DNA from 2 places in the Synechococcus sp. N19 genome. Region 1 is predicted to be linked to the other one. Evidence: predicted binding sites of a transcription regulator. Region 1 holds the regulator's gene; the other holds the start of a gene.

Region 1 (5,063 bases):
CAGCGGGCTGGAGAGATCTGTGTGAAACGCCTGCTGTCTGGAGAGCGCGGCCACTACGGCCCGATGGAGCATGCTCAGATCGTGCTGAACGTGGGCTGGTTCCCGCACTCGGTGATGCAGCAGGCCCGCACCCACCGGGTTGGGGTGAGCTTCGATGTGCAGTCGATGCGTTACACCGGTGAACGCATCTGCCGTGCAGCGGATGGAGCCCTGGACCTGGAAGAGGTGTTCTATCTGCGGCCCATCGGCGAGTACAGCGATCGGCAGGGCAAGAAATACGCCTACACCGAAGCACTACGCCAACAGGATCTTGATCTCTGCCGGAGCGCCGCCGAGCGCTACAGGGATCTGCTCAGGGCGGGCTTCTCCGAGGAGCACGCCCGCGGCATCCTTCCCTTCGACTACCGCCAGCATTTTGTGGTGAGCTTCAGCCTGCGGGCGTTCCTGCACTTCATGGACCTGCGTGCCAAGCTCGATGCCCAGCTGGAGATCCGCCAGCTCTGTGATCTGATGTGGCCCCACATGGTGGAGTGGGCCCCTGAATTTGCAGCCTGGTACGAGAAGAGCAGGCTGCACCGAGCGCGTTTGGCCCCCTAATCAGAAAGAACTAGACCTTGGCCAGCGTCACCCGTTCCGGTTGGTGCTGGTACTTGCCTTGTCGATCGCTATAGGTGGTCGAGCAGGGATCACCCTCAAAAAACAGCAGCTGACAGATGCCCTCATCGGCATAGATGCGGCAGTCAGCACCAGAACTGTTGCTGAATTCAAGGGTGAGGTGACCCTCCCAGCTCGCTTCTGCCGGGGTGGTGTTCACGATGATTCCAAGGCGGGCATAGGTGCTCTTGCCCAAACAGATCACGGTGATGTTGGGGGGAACCCTCAACTTCTCTAAGGCCACACCGAGGCCATAGGAATGGGCCGGGAGAATGAAATATCGCCCGTCTTCATCCTCATGAAGGGGAGTGGGTTCGAGGTTGGCCGGGTTGAACCGCTTGGGGTTCATTACCGTGCCTGGAACATGCCGGAAGATCAGAAATTCCTGGGGAGAAAGGCGTAGGTCGTAGCCGTAGGAGGAGCAACCAAAACTCAGCACTGGCCGCAGCTTCTGCTCCGGCTCAAGGTGACGGACCAAACCGCTCTGGAATGGCTCGATCATTCCCTGCCCGGCCTGTTCAGTGATCCAGCGATCGCACTTGAGCATCAGAAACCTCGGCGCAACTCCGTGACTTGATCTGCCATCTCCACCACACCGGCGGGGATTGCAGGTCCAGTGATGATCACATCCATCGAAGCGGGCCGCTGCTCAAGGGCTGCAATCACGTCCGCTTCATCCAGGTATCCGAAGGCCACGGCAAGGCCGAGTTCATCCAACACCAGCTGGTCGAGATCTCCCTGGATCAGATGCTGACGGCAGATGGACCAAACCTCAGCCACCGCCTCCGCACCACCGGGATGCCCCGGCGAGGAAAGGCAGAGGGGCACTTCCGGCCGCAGCCAGACGAGGCCTCCGCAGAGCTGCACCCGGCCGGCCGGTCCCTGCTGCACGCCCCCTTTGAGGAACTGACTGATCAGAACACGACTGCCCAAGCCGGCAGCTCGCATGGCCTGGCTGAGAACACTGGCGAAACTGCCTCGATAAGGCGCCGTATGCACTTGCAGCTGCCCTTCGGGAGCCACCAGATGTAGGGGTGGCGGATCAGAGACGGCAGGCAAGGGCCTCAGGCCCGCCCGTTGCAAGGCCTGCTGATCCCGATCCAGGGAATTTTGGAAGGATTGGGGGTCGGCGAGGCTTGTGGTCATCACGGAAGCATCTGTCCGGGCGACCCCGGCAAGACCTTGAATGTAGCGGCGAGATCACATTCCACAAGGGGATTGACACCACCCATGGTGTTTGGACAGGGCGAGAACCAACCGCCTGCGAGGCTTGACAAACTGCACACCACCGATGAGCCAATCCCCTGAACAACGCACTGATAGCCGTCGCCCGCAGCAGTTGCGACCGTTCTCGGTGACCTGGAATCCCATGGGGTTTGCCTTGAGCTCCCTTGTGGTTCACACCGGCCGAACCGCTGTTCTCTGCAGCGTTTGCTTGGAGGACAAGGTTCCCCGCTGGCGCAAGGGAGAAGGATTGGGATGGCTCAGCGCCGAATACCGGTTGCTGCCCGGATCCACCCCACAGCGGCAATCACGGGAGCTGATGAAACTCTCGGGTCGCACCCAGGAAATTCAGCGGCTGATCGGCCGAAGCCTGCGCGCCGTAATCGACATGGAGCGTCTAGGGGAGCGCACCTTGCTGATCGACTGCGACGTGATCCAAGCGGACGCCGGCACCCGGACGGCCTCGATCACCGGGGCTTGGCTCGCCCTGGACCAAGCCTGCCGATCCCTGGTGGACCAGGGAGTGCTGGAGCAATCGCCCCTGATCGATCAGGTGGCGGCTGTATCCGTTGGCTTGGTTGATGGCCAGGCCTTGCTGGATCTGGACTACAGTGAAGACAGCCGAGCCGAGGTGGACCTGAACGTTGTGCAGTCCGGCGATGGCCGTCTGCTGGAAATCCAGGGAACTGCGGAGGGTGCGCCCTTCAGTCGCAGCCAACTCAATGAGCTGCTGGATTTAGCAGAGCCGGGATTGACATCCCTGATGCAGGCGCAACGCCAGGCCTTCAACGAGCACAGCAGCGTTACGTAATAACCGCTACATGGCGGCCACCGCCGGCTCCGTAACTTCGCCACACCAGGGGGTTGTCATGACCAGTAGCCGAGGTTTCAGCCGATACGCCCCGCAGATGGTGGCTCCAGCTCCCAGCGCAGAGCCCGCCAACCGTTCTCTGCTGGAGATCATCCGGGATCTCGATGGCGCCAGCAGTGAACTGGTGGATCGCAACAAGACCATCTTTTTCCCTGGAGATCCCGCAGAACGGGTGTACCTGATCCGCCGGGGGGCCGTTCGTCTGTCCCGCGTCTACGAATCGGGAGAAGAGATCACCGTGGCCCTGCTCCGCGAGAACAGCCTCTTCGGGGTGCTGTCACTGCTGACAGGCCAACGGTCCGACCGCTTCTATCACGCTGTGGCCTTCACCCGGGTCGAAATGGTGACGGCACCAGCGACCTCCGTGAAGGCCGCCATCGAAGCAGACACCAGCGTTGGCCTGCGCTTGCTTCAGGGTCTCTCCAGCCGGATTCTGCAGACCGAGACGATGATTGAAACCCTCACCCATCGGGACATGTCATCCCGACTGGTGAGCTTCCTGCTGGTGCTTTGCAGGGACTTCGGCGTGGCAGATCAGCTGGGCATCACCATCGACCTGCGCCTGTCCCATCAGGCCATCGCTGAAGCAATTGGCTCAACACGCGTCACAATCACGCGTCTGCTGGGAGACTTGCGTCAATCCGGTCTGGTTCAGATTGACCGCAAGAAAATCACCGTTCTGGATCCGATCGCGCTGGCCAAACGCTTCAGCTAGGCCTGCCATCGCCCGACTTGTGCAGCGATGAGCGGCTGGGCACTGATTCTGGTTCTGTTGGTGCTCGGGGGCGTGCTGTCGACCCTGGGCGACCGCTTGGGCAGCCGCGTCGGCAAAGCGCGACTGAGTTTGTTCAGCATGCGCCCACGGCGCACCGCCGTTTTGATCACGGTGTTGACCGGCAGCCTGATCAGCGCACTCTCACTTGGCCTGATGCTTCTGGTGAGCCGGCAGTTGCGGGTGGGCCTGTTTGAACTGGATGCCCTGCAGGAGAAACTCCAAGACAGCCGTCAGCAGCTGAAGGCAGCCGAGCGGGAACGGGACAAGACCCAAACGGAAACCAAACGGATCGCCATTGAGCTCGAGCAATCACAGCAACGGGCCAACACCCTGCGCCTCGAACTGGCTCCTCTTCAGAAGGAGCTGGCCCAACTCGAAACCGAACGTGAACGTCTCAGCCAGGACATCGCCTCCCGCGATGCGGACATCCAGCGCACGGAAGCCGAACTCAACAGCGTTCGCAGCCGCATCCGTGCCGGTGAGCAGGAACTCAAAGAACTGGAACGCAATCTGGTCGCCTTGCGGCGTGGATCGGTGGTGATCAGCAGCGGACAGACCTTGGCAAGAGCAACGGTTCGACTCGATGCTCCGGACCAGGCCAAACAGGCTGTCGACAGGCTGTTGCAGGAGGCCAATCTCAACGCCTACGGGAAAGTGCGACCTGGCGAAGCACCAGAACGCCAGTTAATCCGCGTTCCGCGCAGCGATGTGGAACGCCTGCAAAGCATCATCCGCAAACCGGAGACCTGGGTGATCTCGCTGCGCTCAGCCACCAATGTGCTGCGGGGTGAAACAGCGGTGTATGCCTTCCCAGAAGTGCGTCCGAACCGGCCGGTGACCCAACGCGGAGATGTGCTGGCCACCACCACACTCCAACCGAATGAACGCACTCCAGAGGGCATTCGCACACGGCTGAACCTTCTCTTGGCCTCGGCCTATGCCGAGGTGCAGCGGCGGGGGTCCCTGACCGAGGGCCTTCAATTCGATGGATCAGCCCTCTCCCAACTGGCCCAGACCCTGATGGAAGGACCGAGCCAAAGCGTGGTCTTGGACGTGATTTCCGCAGGGGTCAGCGACAGTGCCGATCCCGTCGTCGTCTCCATTCAGGCCTCCCCATGAAACGGGTGGCCGTCCTCGATCCAGGCCGCTGCAAATGTGGTCTTGTGCTGGCCGATCTTCAGCTCGGCCTCGTGCGCGAAGGGCATGTGCTGGCCCCGGAGGCCGTCGAACCCTGGTTGGAGCACTGGAGTCAAGACCAAGCTCTCGATCGCATCCTGATCGGCGATGGCACGGGAAGCCGAGCCTGGATCCAGCGACTGGAACGGCTGGGCCATCTCACCGTGGTTCCGGAGCAGGGAACAACCCTGAGGGCGAGACAGCGTTACTGGGCGCTATGGCCGGCTCGAGGTTGGCGACGGATGCTGCCGGCAGGACTGCGCATTCCACCGGTGGATCTGGATGCTGTTGCAGCTTTGGTGATGCTTGAGGAGCACCTGCAATGCCGCCTGAGATGGCCTGAGCCTGCTCCGAGGTTCTCGC
Region 2 (5,063 bases), on a different contig from region 1:
CGCGAGATGGCCGAAGCCACCGGCGCTGAACAGGATCTGATGCGGCTCTCGGGCCAGGAGCTCTATGGCCACATGGAGCGAACCATCTGGCATGCGGAGAGAACGATCTACAACACCCTGGCGGTGGCGAAGTTCTTGATGAGCCGCCATGTCAATGATGTGGATTACAAGGTGGTGATGACTGGCGAAGGCTCAGATGAGCTGTTCGGCGGCTATCCCGCTTTTCGCCGCGACATGTTCCTCCATGGTCTGGATGACTTGCCGCAGGAGGAGCGCGCCAGCTGGGAAAGCCTGCTGCAGCAGTCCAATGCTCTGGTGAAGGGGGCGATGCTGGCTGAAAACCAGGTGGATGATCCCGATCTGGAAGCGGTGGTCGGCTTCACCCCCAGTTGCCTGCAGCCGTGGCTGGCCTGCGCGCCCTTGGTGCCGGAGCTTCTGGCGCAGTCCCACGCCACAGCCCTGGAGGGTTACTCGCCGGGCAAGGCGATAGCCGCGCAACTGGATGCGGATCAACTGGACGGGCGCCATGCCCTGGATAAGGCCCAGTACGTCTGGATCAAGACCATGCTGGAGGGCCAGATCCTCACCTGGGGTGGCGATCGGGTCGACATGGCCAATTCCATGGAGGCACGACCCGCCTTCTTGGATCACCATCTGGCTGCGGTGGCGGTGCAGGTGCCGCCCGAATTGCGGATCAAGGGGAAAACCGAGAAATACGTGCTGAGGGAAGCCATGGCAGGCCTGTTGCCGGAGGTGCTGTACCGGCGTGAGAAGTTCGCCTTCATGGCCCCGCCAGCCCACACCGAGCCTGAGAAGTGGGAGCAAATGAAGCAGCTCGCCGACGACTACCTCAGTGATGAGGCGATCGATGCCGCTGGTTTGTTGAGCAAAGCCGGTGTGCGCGCCTTGTTTGCCCGTCACGAGGACCCGGCCACCACCGACGCGGAGCGTGTGCAGATGGATGCGGTGATCAATCACCTGCTGGGTGTGCAGATGCTGCACCGCATGTTTGTGGCAGAAGACGTGCCAGCCCTGGCCCGCCGGGAGGCGGACCGTCTGGGCTGGCGGGTGCTGATGCCCGTTTGAATTCTTTGGTCAGGATTAAATCGTTGCGCTAGCTACAGGCTGATCAGCCAGTTCGGGAGAAGGTATTGGTGCGTTTGAACTGAAGGTCACGGCATTGCCAGCGCTCATCTCGGCTTCTCCGACCACCCCTGCAACCGGGATCGAGCCAAGCAAAGTTGTCGCACGTCCGAACCGTGATCGTTTGGTCGCAACGATTGAGCAGCTGGCCAGCATTGGCGCCAAGCCTGACGGCAGCGTCTGTCGGCGTGGGTTTTCGCCGGAGGATGTGCAGGGCCGTGAGTTGCTGGCCCACTGGATGAAGCAGCTCGGCATGCAGGTGCGTGTTGATGCCGCTGGCAATTTGATCGGACGCCTGGAGGGCCTCGATCCCCATCGCCCTGCCTTGGTGACCGGGTCGCACCTCGACACGGTTCCCACTGGTGGACGTTTTGATGGGGCCCTGGGGGTGTTGGCCGGTCTGGAAGCCTGCCGCGCTCTTCAAGACCAGGGCCTGCGCCTGCGGCACTGCATCGAATTGATTGCTTTTGCCGACGAGGAGTCGACCATGGTGGGCTGCAAGGGCTTGGCAGGCACGGCCTCCGATGACCCTGAGAGTTATGCCACCAGCAATGGTCAGCCGATTCAGGACAACCTGGCGCGCATCGGCGGCCATTGGCGCTCCCTGGCCTCAGCTCGACGCTCCGATGAGGCCTATGCCGCTTTCCTGGAGTTGCATGTTGAGCAGGGCGGTGTTCTGGAGCAACGCGGCGATGCCATCGGTGTTGTGGAGGGTGTGGTTGGTCAGCGTCGGTTCAGCATCAGTGTGAAGGGCCAGGCCAATCACGCCGGCACCACACCGATGGGGCTGCGACAGGACGCCCTCGTGGCGGCCTCGCGCCTTGTTCTTGCCGTTGAGGCAATGGCCTCCCGTCATCCCGGAGATCCAGTGGCGACGGTGGGTCGACTAGAGGTTTGGCCCAATGCCGCCAATGTTGTCCCTGGCGCCGTCGCCCTGACCGTTGACCTCAGGGATGTGGATCCCACCGTTCTCGATCAGTTGGTTGAGGAGTTGATGCAGCAGGTGGAACGCATCGGTGTTGAAACCGGCTGCCCGATTGCGGTTGACCCCCAGTTCAGCGTTGATCCCACCCCTGCTGACGCTGTGGTGATGGCCACGATCGCTGAGGCTGCAGCCGATCTCGGCTTGTCCCACAGCCATCTCCCCAGCCGTGCCAGCCACGATGCCCAGGAGGTTGGCCGCCGTTGGCCGATGGGCATGATTTTTGTGCCCAGCCGGGGCGGCCTGAGTCATTCCGCTGCAGAGTTCACCAGTGACGAGCAGTGCTGGGCGGGCACCGCGGTGCTGCTGGAAACCTTGCTGCGGCTCGACCGTCAGCTGCCGTGACTTTTTCGATCCTGGCCCGTGATCCCAGCAACGGTCGCTTTGGTGTGGCTGTGGCCACCTGTCATCTGGCCGTTGGATCCACCGTGCCTCACATCCGCGCCGGGGTTGGTGCTGTCGCCACCCAGGCCCACACAAATCCGTATCTGGGGATTTGTGGTCTTGAGCGCCTGGAGCAGAGTTCGGATGCCGAGAGCGTTCTGGCCAGCCTTCTTGCGGATGATCAACACCGTGACCGTCGTCAGTTTCACCTGATCGATCTGGACGGTCGTACGTCTAGTTGGACGGGGCAGGATTGCGGCCCTTGGGCAGGGCATCGCCATCAGCGTGATCTGTCTGTTGCCGGCAATTGCTTGGTGGATGAGGGCGTGTTGGTAGCCATGGAGCAGGCCTTTCTCACCAGCGACCCCAGCTTGAAACTGGGCCGCCGTCTGATGATGGCTCTCCAGGCCGGGGAAGCGGCTGGTGGTGACCAGCGTTCTCCCTTCTGCACGTCAGCGGCGGTGCAGGTGAGCGGTGAAGCGGCTTTTCCGCTGTTGGATCTGCGCGTTGATTTCCACGAGCGCGCCGTGGAGCAGTTGATGGAGGTGTATGAGCGCAGTCAGGCCCTCTGGGCCCAGGAGTGGCGGGATGAACTTTCGGAATTGCCGATGCTCAACCGCTTGGTGGCTTGAGCCTGCTGCGTCGTTCACGCCATTAAAGAAGCCTTGCAACACAGCCGTGTGCAGGCCTTCTTTAGGGATTCAATTCAGGCGTGTTCAGCTAGGAACGGATGCTTCCCACTCCACGTTCAGGCCGGCCTGACGTGCGTCGGTGATCAGGTCATCAATGCAATCCATGCCAAAGGCGGCTTGTCCAGACAGCAAGGCATCCCATTCCTGAGACGGAAAGTGGGTCTGCAGCCAGAACACGCCATGCACGCTGGAGGGACTCACTTGCACGAGGCCTTGGTCGAGGCGAGAGGCGATGAGATCCAACGTCTTAGCTGAAGCTGGATCTATTACGCCTCAATCCTCGGAAGTGGAATGTTCGAGTTGCTACGGATTGAGAAGTTGGCCTAGCGCGTGTAGCCCACGCCGCGGTAAACGAGCTGCACCGGAGTGCGGTGGTTGTTGATCTGGCGGGCTTGGTACACGTTGCGGCGGTAAACCAGCTGCACCCCGGGCTTGCCCTGAGTGGCGTTGTTTTGCTGGTACTGATGCCCGCGATAGAGAAGGGTGGTCATTGGATGGTCCTCGAAGCAAGCTCAGGTCCCCGTTCCATGGCCTGAGGCGAACTGCGCTTCGCGCGATGCGAAGTGAACGATCGGTAGCTGTTGCTACAGAAATATTGAAGCTCTTGCAAATGCCGAAGTGGTGTTCAGGTTGATACCTCTTCAGAAAAGTTTTTGGTTTTGTTTATTTTTGTGCGTAGGAATTAGTGGGTCTGGCTGATCTCAATCAGTTGATCGAGCACAGCATTGAAGAAGTTTCGGCCTTGTTCCTGGAGCGTGGTGCCCAGCCTGCGCCAGTCCTTCGTCAGGCGATCGGGCCCTTCATCTCCAAGGGCGTTCACCACGTAGTCGTGGTCGTTGGCGATCCAGCTTTCCAGCGCATCGCCGTCGATCTCGAGGTGGCATTGCAGGCCAATGGCGTGGGCTCCGAGTCGAAACACCTGTTCGGCGCAGTGCAGTGAAGAACCCAGCAGGGTTGCATCAGCCGGGAGGTGGATGCGATCACCATGCCAATGCAGCACCAGAGTGCTGCTGGGTTGCCCTTTGAGCAGGGCCTCATCACTGGGATTCGCGACCCAGTGGATCGCGCCGAGCCCCAGTTCCTTCAGTTGCTGCGGTGGTGCTCCCACCTGCAGCGGTTGAACGCTGCCCCCTGCAGCCACAGCCAAGAGCTGCGCCCCGAGGCAGATGCCCAGCACCGGTTGGCGTTGCTGGTGCCAGGCCCTCAACCAGTCCAGTTCCTGCTGCAACCAGTCCATACCTGGTTGGTCGTGATCGTTCACGCTCATCGGGCCACCGAGCACAAGGGCGATGCTGTTGGCACACGCCCTGGGGTCCGGCAGTGGGTCGCCCCGGTCGGGCCTCAGGATCTCGAGTGTCAGGCCCCGCTGCCGCGCCAGCTCTCCCACCAGTGCGGCGTCTTCGTGGTCCACGTGTTGGACCACCAGCAGCGTGGGGCTCAAAGCAGCAGGTAGCGCTGGGCGAGGGGCAGCACCTCGGCGGGCTCACAGGTGAGCAGCTCACCGTCGGCGAACACCTCATAGGTCTGTGGGTCCACGCTCATCTTGGGCAGCGCTGAATTCAGCTTGAGGGCGCTCTTGCCCACGCTGCGGGTGTCCTTCACCGCCATGCAGGTGCGCTCCAGCCCCAGCTGGCGTTGGATGTCGGCATCCATCGCCGCTTCGCTCACGAAGGTGAGACAACTGGGCGCGAGGGCTTTGCCGAAGGCGCCGAACATCGGCCGGCCGTGCACCGGGCCTGGGGTGGGAATCGAGGCGTTGGCATCGCCCATCTGGGCCCAGACGATCGAACCGCCCTTCACCACCAGTTCCGGGCGAATGCCGAAGAAGCCAGGCTTCCAAAGCACCAGATCGGCGAGCTTGC

Evidence for each region. The regulator NtcA, encoded in region 1, controls nitrogen genes in cyanobacteria. The targets are predictions, from matches to a motif close to GTANCNNNNGNTAC.
Region 2: the regulator NtcA is predicted to act here: its motif matches at 3,776-3,789, upstream of DXY02_RS07485 (DUF4278 domain-containing protein).

The regions. Positions count from the first base shown of each region.
Region 1 covers NZ_UCNR01000007.1:138,861-143,923, reverse strand. Annotated here, with positions in the region: gene thyX (FAD-dependent thymidylate synthase) at 1-597, shown strand, start outside; gene dcd (dCTP deaminase) at 608-1,201, opposite strand; gene DXY02_RS04050 (cob(I)yrinic acid a,c-diamide adenosyltransferase) at 1,201-1,800, opposite strand; gene rph (ribonuclease PH) at 1,946-2,689, shown strand; gene ntcA (global nitrogen regulator NtcA) at 2,748-3,464, shown strand; gene DXY02_RS04035 (DUF3084 domain-containing protein) at 3,492-4,643, shown strand; gene DXY02_RS04030 (resolvase) at 4,640-5,063, shown strand, end outside.
Region 2 covers NZ_UCNR01000011.1:33,194-38,256, reverse strand. Annotated here, with positions in the region: gene asnB (asparagine synthase (glutamine-hydrolyzing)) at 1-1,086, shown strand, start outside; gene DXY02_RS07500 (Zn-dependent hydrolase) at 1,268-2,470, shown strand; gene DXY02_RS07495 (DUF1028 domain-containing protein) at 2,467-3,141, shown strand; gene DXY02_RS07490 (hypothetical protein) at 3,226-3,444, opposite strand; gene DXY02_RS07485 (DUF4278 domain-containing protein) at 3,525-3,692, opposite strand; gene DXY02_RS07480 (type 1 glutamine amidotransferase) at 3,884-4,642, opposite strand; gene ureC (urease subunit alpha) at 4,639-5,063, opposite strand, start outside.